Regions from separate parts of the Aliiroseovarius sp. PTFE2010 genome, predicted to be linked through region 2. Evidence: riboswitches for the same ligand, from Rfam matches in the RefSeq annotation. Region 2 holds a riboswitch; the other holds the start of a gene.
What was found. A riboswitch is a leader RNA that binds a small molecule or an ion and turns the genes downstream of it on or off. The one in region 2 is predicted to bind cobalamin.
Positions count from the first base shown of each region.

Region 1: another riboswitch for cobalamin. It lies ahead of ACP2AV_RS13540 (energy-coupling factor ABC transporter permease); the one in region 2 lies ahead of ACP2AV_RS03810 (DUF1636 family protein).

Region 1 covers NZ_JBNFVY010000012.1:4,845-9,672, reverse strand. The annotation lists gene ACP2AV_RS13550 (ABC transporter permease) at 1-613, shown strand, start outside; gene cobF (precorrin-6A synthase (deacetylating)) at 814-1,560, opposite strand; gene ACP2AV_RS13540 (energy-coupling factor ABC transporter permease) at 1,625-2,302, opposite strand; cobalamin riboswitch at 2,361-2,542, opposite strand; gene cobA (uroporphyrinogen-III C-methyltransferase) at 2,578-3,297, opposite strand; gene ACP2AV_RS13530 (cobyrinate a,c-diamide synthase) at 3,294-4,604, opposite strand; gene cobM (precorrin-4 C(11)-methyltransferase) at 4,611-4,828, opposite strand, start outside.
Region 2 covers NZ_JBNFVY010000001.1:776,605-781,432, reverse strand. The annotation lists gene cobN (cobaltochelatase subunit CobN) at 1-438, opposite strand, end outside; gene cobW (cobalamin biosynthesis protein CobW) at 454-1,509, opposite strand; gene ACP2AV_RS03810 (DUF1636 family protein) at 1,511-1,909, opposite strand; cobalamin riboswitch at 2,002-2,208, opposite strand; gene cobO (cob(I)yrinic acid a,c-diamide adenosyltransferase) at 2,247-2,858, shown strand; gene ACP2AV_RS03800 (cobyric acid synthase) at 2,862-4,310, shown strand; gene bluB (5,6-dimethylbenzimidazole synthase) at 4,314-4,828, opposite strand, start outside.

The DNA.
Region 1 (4,828 bases), on a different contig from region 2:
AGCCGGGTGGGAAAACCGCGTACTGATTGGCGAACATGCATTGGTCACCGCGACCGAAGTCATGTTGGGCCTTGTACTGGCAACCCTGCTGGGCGTTGCGACAGCCATCCAGTTGGCCAGCTCACAGCGCCTGCACCGGTTGGTGATGCCGCTGTTGGTTTTCACACAAGCCGTGCCCGTCTTTGCCTTGGCCCCCATTCTGACCTTGTGGTTCGGGTATGGCATGTCATCCAAGGTGATAATGGCGGTTCTGATCATCTACTTTCCGGTGACCAGCGCCTTTTACGACGGGCTTGTCCGCGTGCCGCGCGATATTGCCGATTTGGCGCAGACGATGAACGGCACGCAATGGCAGATCATGCGGCGGATCCGGATACCCCATGCACTTCCATCGCTGGGAACAGGATTGAAACTGGCCGCTGTTTACGCCCCGGTCGGGGCAGTGATCGGTGAATGGGTGGGCGCATCGAAGGGGCTGGGCTATCTGATGCTGCTTGCGAACGGCCGCGCCAAGACCGATCTGATGTTTGCCAGCCTGATCACACTGGCCGTCATGACGATAGCCCTGTATTTTGTGGTAAACAAAGCGGCCGCGCGACTACGGTGGGAGTGAACACCGCCACCGCGCTTGCGCCTGCAATGGGATCCAAAAACTGGACTACCCAGAGGTCTGGGGGCGTGGTTCGAAAACGGGCAGCGTGGCCGCCAGACCCGCGCAGGCGCTTTTCAACGCATGTGCGAAAATCTGCGCCAATTCATTGACGGTCGGGTGGCGGACCCAGCGCGCCGGTCTGGCATGGGGGAAATCTGGGCTCAGCCTATGCGCAGCAGATAGATGTCCATGATCCAGCCGTGTTTTTCGCGCGCCGCGGCGCGGGTCTGGACGATATCGTTGCCAACCTCGCCCAGCGGTCCTTCGATCAATCGCTGCTTGTCAGAGCCAAGATAGGCCCCCCACCAGATGTGCACCCCTTCGGGGTCAAGCGACTGGAACGAACATTGCCCGTCCAGCATTACCACCACCGTATCTTCCCCTTGGGGGATGCCGTCTGCGCGAAGACGGCGCCCGGTTGTGATATGCACCGACCCGTTCACCACGTTTAGCGGGATGGCATGGGCGGCCGTCAGGGCCTGAATCGCGGTAATGCCGGGCACGACCTGCACCGCAGGCTTGGGCTGTAGCCGCGCAGCGATCCGCAGCGTGCTGTCATAAAGCGACGGGTCCCCCCAGACAAGCAGCGCAATCGGGCCATCGGTTTGGGCCGCTGCGATCGCGGCTTGCCAGCGGCGGGCGATTTCATCGTGCCAGCTTGCGACCCGTTCCTGATAGGGCAGGCCTGGATCACGCTTTGGGTATTCGAAATGAACGATTTTGGCCTGTGACCCCGAGGCCGCGATGATGCGGTAGCGGATTTCGGCCAGGTCGTCTTTGCCCTGCCCCTTGTGCGGCACCAGGATGAGCGCCGCATCGCGCAGCGCGCGCATGCCTTCAATCGTCACATGCGCAGGGTTTCCGGTACCAACGCCGATCAGCCAGATTTTGCGGGCCGTGTTCATCATTCAGGCATCCGGGCATAAAAAAGCCCGGGTCGCAGTATCGACCCGGGCAATGAAAATCGTGGGTTCAGGCCGCGTTGTACAGGCGCTTGTGAACCGCGCCCGACTGTTCCAGCCCGCGCAGGGCTTTGGCACCGGCCAGGACGGCAAGATCGGCAACCGGTTCGACCAGAACCACCAGCATGTAGGCTGCGCCGAATGTCCAGACAGACTGGAAGGTTTCAGCGGTAACGCCTTGACCGTAAAAGGCCCAGAAGGCGACCCAGGCAACCACACCGCCCTGGTACATCGCGGACAGTTTCAGCACGCTGGCATAGTCCAGATCAACATAGGCCGTGCGGGCCGGGATGATCCGCCGTGCCAGTGCCGTAATGCCAAGCAGTGGGACCAACAATGTCGTCACGTTGACGAAATACATGGGCAGATCGGACGGGGCGAAGAACATCCCCTGAACCAAAAGCCCCAGCGCAAGCCCGAACGCCGCCGGCGCAGCGCCCAACACCAGGAACAGGGTTGTGCCCAGGATGAAGTGAACTTCGGACACGCCGACCGGAAAATGCGGCAGGATCTGAAAGAACACGAACGTGCCGACCGTGGCCATGAGGGTGCGTGCGGCGAATGATCCGGCCGGATGGGCGCGCAGATCATCCATTGCCAGTTTCGCTGAATAGGCGACTGCGCCGGTTGCGGTCGCGTAAGCGAAAGCCATCTTTGCGCCATCAACGACGCCGGGTTCGATATGCATGGGGTATCCCTCGTTTCTGTGGCTGCCCCTCCGGCAGCAGGATGTACCGTTTGCACGGCAATTAGTGGTTGTTACGGCAGGTCTCCTGACTCGCGGGTCGTTGCGCTTCCGGCCTTCCCAGCCTTGTCGGCCAGTGGTTTTCCTTCAAGCTCGCCGCTCACAGTTGCGGGGGCAGTCCGGGATTTTCACCCGGTTCCCTATTATGACACGTGACGTGTCGCCGTATGGTTTAGTATTACAGGTGATCGCTTTGTGAACAAGTATGGAAGCGACATCTATGGCTCCGATAACGGCCCATAGAGGATGAGCGCGGGGTTATCGCCTATTTCCCGTGCTAACTGGTCAGCCAGCGATTGGACCGTGTGACGTTCGATATGTTGGGCTTGCTTGCCGACCGCTTCGGCCAACAGCGCAGGGGTGCTGGCGGGCAGCCCTGCGTCGATCAAAATGGCCGCAAGTTTCGGGAAGGTGCGCTTGCCCATGAACACCACCGTCGACGCGGACGGATCGGCCAGCGCGGCAAGGTTCATGTCTTCTGGCAGATCGCCAGTCACGTCATGGCCGGTGACAAACTGCACCCGGCGCGCCGTCAGCCGCCGGGTCAACGGAATGCCTGCTGCGGCTGCCGCGGCACAGGCCGACGGGATGCCCGGAATGATCTCGTAGGGGATGCCGGCCTCTTTCAGGGCAAGGATCTCTTCCTCGAGTCGCCCGAAAATGCCGCTGTCGCCGGATTTCAACCGCACCACGCGCTGGTCAAGCTTTGCATAATCCACAAGCAAGCGGCTGACGTGGTTTTGCTTGGGCGATTGTCGCCCGGCGCGCTTGCCGACCCCCACCAGATCGGCGCCACTGCGCACCTTGTCCAGAATCGGGCCCGAGGACAAGTCATCGAACAGCACCGCATCCGCCCGCTGCAGCCGGTCCACGGCCTTGATTGTCAAAAGCTCGGGATCGCCTGGCCCGGACCCCACGAAGCTGACGAAGCCGGTCATGCGTCTTCCTCTTGCGTAATGAGATGAAAGAACGTCCCCGAAACATGCCCCCGATGCGAGCCTGTCTCGGGCACCAGATTGCCATCGGCGTCGCGCACCTCTGCCATCGGCGGGTCGGGTTGTTCAAGGATGCTCGAATAATGAAATTCATGCCCGCGCAGGGCAGTGCCCGGGGCAAACCCCGGCATGTTCGAGCGCAGCACCGCGCGCCGATAGCCCAGGTGGAATTTCCGTTTTTCGTAACTGGTGACAAGACCCAGCAGTCCGGCCATCCGGTGGCGCGCACCCGATTTGTCGATCAGCGCCTCACCCAGGGCCATGTAGCCGCCGCATTCCCCATGCACAGGGCGCGTTTCGGCATGGCGGCGCAGACCGTCGCGGAACGTTGCGGCCGCAGCAAGTTTGCCCGCGTGCAATTCCGGGTACCCACCGGGCAACCAGACGATATCGGCATCCGGGTGCGGCGCCTCATCGGCCAGCGGTGAAAAGGGCAAAATCTCGGCCCCCCCTGCCTGCCAGCCTTCCAGCAGATGCGGATAGGTAAAGGAAAACGCCGCATCGCGGGCAATGGCGATGCGCTGCGCGGGGGGGCGCGGTAGCGCGGGCGGGTCGGTCGGCAAGGGCTGTCCATCAGCTGCCGCGCGAAGGGCGGCCATATCGACATGTTCGCGCAGAAAATTGGCATAGCCCGCGATCGCCGCATCGAGGTCAGGGTGCTCGACGGCCTGTATCAGCCCCAGATGCCGTTCGGGCAGGGTCAGATCGCCACGCCGCGGCAAAACCCCCAGCACCGGCAGCCCCGCGCGCTCCATTCCCAGCCGCGCCAGCCGCTCATGCCGGGGCGAGGCAACGCGGTTGAAGATCACCCCCGCAAAGGGCAGATCGGGGTTGTAGGTCTTGAAACCCAAGGCGGTGGCGGCGGCAGACTGCGCCTGCCCCCCCACATCGATCACCAGAACGACGGGCCAGCCCATGGCCTGGGCTGTCTCGGCGCTGCTGCCGAACCCCTGCTGGCCGCGCGTGGCAACACTGTCGAACAAGCCCATCGACCCTTCAGCAACGCACAGATCGGCCCCGCGCGCCTGCGCAGAAATCGCCTGCCACAGCGCCGGGCCCATGGCCCAGTCATCAAGATTGAAGCTCGGGCGTCCACAGGCGATATGGTGAAAAGCCGGGTCGATGTAATCGGGGCCGGATTTGAACGGCTGCACTGCCACGCCGTCTTCGCTGAGCGCGCGCAGCAACCCCAGCATCACGGTTGTCTTGCCAGTACCCGAGGACGGCGCGGAAATCATCAGGCCCTTCATGGCGCATCACCCATTATCTGTTTCCTCGGTGTCTGTTTTCTGGGCGTCTGTTTCCTGGGTGTCTGTGTCGTCGGTCCAAGTGGCCCAGGGGCTGTCCGCACTTTGCGGCCGATAGCGGCGGTCATAGTCGACCGCGTAGAGGCAGCTTTCGTCAAACCCTTCGCCCGCCAGCGCGGGTCCGACAAGAATCAGGGCAGTGCGCTGAATATTGGCGGTCAGCTTGT
Region 2 (4,828 bases):
ATCACACAAATCTGCCAAGCGGCGCAGGGTCGACACGGGCAAGGTTGAAAACGCGTCAAGCCGCGTGTCTTCCCGCCCGTCTGCGGGCAGCACGGCCACGGCAATCGCGTTACGCCGCGCCAGCGCAAGGACCTGCTGCACGCCGTATTCCCAATAGGATACCCCGCCGATCAGCCGGATCAGGATCCCCTTGGCCCCGACCAGTGTATTTTCGACATAGGTATCGACGGACAGCGGATGGCGCAGCGCGGCCAGGTTCGCCAGACGCAAGGACGGCAGCCGCCCCTCGGGCCCGCCACCCCGCCGCCACCCTTCCGCGAACGCGCCAAGGTCACTGTCGGAAAAGGACAGAACCACCAGATCCGCCGGGTCCTGGCCCAGGTCGGTCGGGGTGTCTAGCTCTTCCAGACCGTGGCTTTCGCGGAACACGACATGCATGGCAGGTGTTTCCGCTTACTCGGCGGCCTGCGCGGCGGGATTGAGTACCGCAAGGATGGCATCGCGGTCGATGTCGTCATGTTCGCCAATGACCACCAGCCGCCCGGTGCGCGGCTCTTCTACCTTCCATGGGCGATCATATTGATGGCGCACCCGCGCGCCCACGGCTTGCACCAGAAGACGCATCGGCTTGCCGGACACGCTTGCATAGCCCTTGACGCGCAGAATGTTGTTCGCCTTGGCCAAGGTCTCGATGGCCCGCACCAGGTCTGCCGGATCGGTCAGTTCGGGAATGTCCACGACAATGGATTCGAAATCGTCGTGTTCATGGTCATCGTGATCATCGTGATGTGACGGGCGGGCGTCCATGTCATCCTCGGCTGCGGCTTCCAGCCCCAGGATCACGCGGGGGTCGACCACGCCTTCGGCCACTTCCACGACGGGCAACGGGCGGGGCGCCTCGGCGGCAATGATCTCTTTGGCCTTGGCCACGCCGTCGGGGCCGGCCAGATCGGGTTTGGTCAATAGAATGATATCGGCGCAGGATATCTGGTCTTCGAACACTTCCGAGAGCGGCGTTTCATGGTCCAGGCTGTCATCGGCGGCGCGCTGCGCATCCACCGCCGCCACGTTGGGCGCAAAGCGGCCCGCCGCCACCGCTTCGGCATCGGCCAGCGCGATCACGCCGTCCACGGTGATTTTCGAACGGATATCGGGCCAATCGAACGCCTTCAGCAGGGGCTTGGGCAGGGCAAGGCCAGATGTTTCGATCAGGATGTGGTCCGGGCGCGGATCAAGCGCCATCAGCGCCTCGATCGTAGGGATGAATTCGTCCGCGACGGTGCAGCAGATGCAGCCATTGGCCAGTTCCATGATGTTTTCCGCCGGGCAATCGGGGATGGCGCAGCCCTTGAGGATCTCTCCGTCAACGCCCACGTCGCCGAATTCATTGACCACCACGGCCAGCCGTTTGCCACCGGGGTTTTGCATCAGATGCGAGATCAACGTGGTCTTGCCCGACCCGAGAAAGCCCGTGATCACCGTGACCGGCAGTTTCGCAAGATTGGTCATGTCAGGACTCCTGGGATTGGGTGACTGGGGGAATGCGCGCAACGCAGTTGCGTTTGAAATGTTCGGGGCGCTCGCGCCAGGGAATGACACCATCGGCGCTGTCGTGATACTGGGTCGCCCCCATAAGTATCATTTCGGGATGCGACATTTCATCGACGTTTGCAAAGACATATGTCCATTTCGCATCGCCGCCGCGCAGCGCAACCGTGCAACCGTGATCGCAGTTCTGCAGGCATTCGACAGGGGTGATGCGCAGGTCTTCGATGCGATCGAGCCCGGTGAGCCCGTCATAAAGTGCCTGCCCCGGCCGACGCGCATCTGACGGGATTTCTTGCCCGCGCCGGCATTTGACACAAACGAGCAATTCGGTCTGTGGCTGGCTTTTCGCCTTGGCTTCCATATCCTCGGTCCCATGGTCATGGGACGCGGGTAAGATGGCGGAACAGACCCGAACACCGGGCAGCATCCCGTCACCGAAACACCCCGTCCGGTTTCAAGCGGTTCGTGCTGGCAGGTCTCCCGGCTTCCGGATCTCGGGCGATTGCCCAGTGGCGGCTCATCCTTCCCGGCCTTTGCCAGTGGTTCTGAGCTGCCGTCTCCGGTCACGGTCGCGGGGGCGGCTGTGCTTGACCGCAAATATCGCGGCTGCACATTCCCTATTCACCTGTTTACACAGGCACCAACACCGCGCCAGATGGTCCGAATCCCCGGGGCTTGTCAAGAAAGAGGATGTCAAAATGAGCAAAGACGAAAACGCCCGCCACACCGAGAAGATGCGCAAAATCAAGGCCGCGCGCGACAAGATGATGGAAACCAAGACCGAGGAAAAAGGACTGATCATCGTCCATACCGGAACGGGCAAAGGGAAATCATCCGCTGGGTTTGGCATGATCATGCGCTGCATCGCCCACGGGATGCCCGCCGCTGTCGTTCAGTTCATCAAGGCGAACTGGGACACAGGTGAAAAGACCTTTCTGCGGGAACGATTTGCGGACGAATGCCGTTTTTTCGTATCCGGCGAAGGCTTTACCTGGGAAACGCAGGATCGCGAGCGCGACATCGCAGCGGCACAAAACGGCTGGAAGATCGCCAAGGAACAGATCCTGGATCCGCAAATCCGGTTTGTACTGCTGGACGAGATCAATATCGCTTTGCGCTATGATTATCTCGATATCGACGAGGTCGTGGATTTCCTGCTGCATGAAAAACCTGACATGACACATGTCTGCCTGACAGGGCGCAACGCCAAGCCCGAGTTGATCGAAGCCGCAGATCTGGTGACCGAGATGTCGTTGATCAAACATCCGTTCCGCGACGGGATAAAGGCACAGGCGGGCGTGGAGTTCTGAGTCATGGCGCGCGCGTTGATGGTCCAGGGCACCGGGTCCAATGTGGGCAAGTCCATGCTTGTCGCTGGGCTGTGCCGGGCGGCGCGGCGGCGCGGTATTTCTGTTGCGCCGTTCAAGCCGCAGAACATGTCCAACAACGCCGCTGTGGCGCAAGAGGGCCATGAAATCGGGCGGGCGCAGGCGCTGCAGGCGCGGGCCTGCGGGCTGGCCCCGCATACGGACATGAACCCGGTACTTCTCAAGCCCGAAACAGACACTGGTGCCCAGGTCATTGTTCAGGGCAAGCGGCTGACAACGGCGCGCGCGCGCGATTATGCCCGGCTGAAACCGCAGCTTTTGAATGCGGTTCTGGACAGCTTCCACCGGTTGCGCGCCGCCCATGATCTGGTGATCGTCGAAGGCGCAGGCAGCCCTGCCGAGGTGAATCTGCGCAAGGGCGACATCGCCAACATGGGTTTTGCCGAGGCGGCAGAGGTGCCGGTCGTACTGTGCGGCGATATCGACCGTGGCGGCGTCATTGCCCAAATCGTCGGAACACAAGCGGTGATGGCGCCCCAAGATGCGGGCCGCGTCCAGGGGTTTCTGGTCAACAAGTTTCGCGGCGATCCAAGCCTGTTCGACGATGGCTATGCCATGATTGAACAGCATACCGGCTGGCGGGGGTTTGGTGTGGTCCCGTGGTTTAGCGACGCCTGGAAACTGCCGGCCGAAGACGCGCTCGACATCGGCGCGCCAGTTCGGGCCAACGGGTTTCACATCGCGTGTCTGCGCCTCAGCCGGATTGCCAATTTCGATGATATTGATCCGCTCACGCAGGAACCGGACATGCGGATGACAATGCTGCCCCCTGGTCAGCCGATTCCCGCAGATGCGGATCTGGTAATCCTGCCCGGCACGAAATCAACACGCGGCGATCTGGCTTTTCTGCGGGCACAGGGGTGGGATATCGATCTGATCGCCCATTATCGGCGCGGCGGACATGTGCTGGGCATCTGCGGCGGATACCAGATGCTGGGCCATGAGGTGGCCGATCCGGACGGTATCGAAGGCCCGCCCGGCGCGACGCGCGGACTGGGTCTGCTGGACATCCGAACCCGGATGGGCGGGGACAAAAACCTGCGCGAGGTCTGCGCGCGCCATACGGACACGGATTTGCCGTTTCGCGGATACGAAATCCACATCGGGCAGTCCGAAGGGCCCGATCGCGCGCGCCCCTTTGCCGATGTGGACGGCGAACCCGAAGGCGCGGTCGCGCCTGATGGGCGCGTGTCCGGCAGTTACCTGCATGGAATGTTCGCCGATGATGCCTTTCGGGCCGCATGGCTGCGCCGGTTGGGCGCCACGCCGTCCGGCGTCAACTATGAAGAGACGCTGGAGCAAACGCTGGATGCGCTGGCCGATCATCTGGAAACACACCTGGATGTTGCGGGGCTGCTGGCCCTTGGGCGATGAGCGTTAGCGTATTTGCCAGCGGGTCGGCGTGTTCTCTTGCCAGCCCACCCGATGCAACAACGGGGTGTCATCGTCGAACTCAGGGTAACCGATACAAAGATAGGCCGTAAAACGCCAGGTTTCGGGCACCTCGAACAATGCCGCGATACGATCGGGGTCGATGATCGACACCATGCCGACGCCGACATTGCAGGCCCGCGCCATGAGCCAGAGCGCGTGGATCGCCATCGCCGTCGATTGCTCTAATGTTTGCGGCATGGTTTGCCGCCCCAAACCCCGGCCTTCGATCGGCGCGGTTTCGGTGAAAATGGCCAGATGCTCGGGGGCTTGGTTCAGCCCGGCAAGTTTCAGCGCCATGTAGGCCTCGCGCGAAGCGTCCTCATAGCCTTGGGCAGCCGCTGCATTGCTGCGCTCAAAATCTGCGCTGACCTTGGCCCGCAGGGTCTTGTCCACGACGCGCAGAACACGCCAGGGCCTTGAATTGCCGACCGAGGGCGCGCTGTCCATCGCCTGGCGCA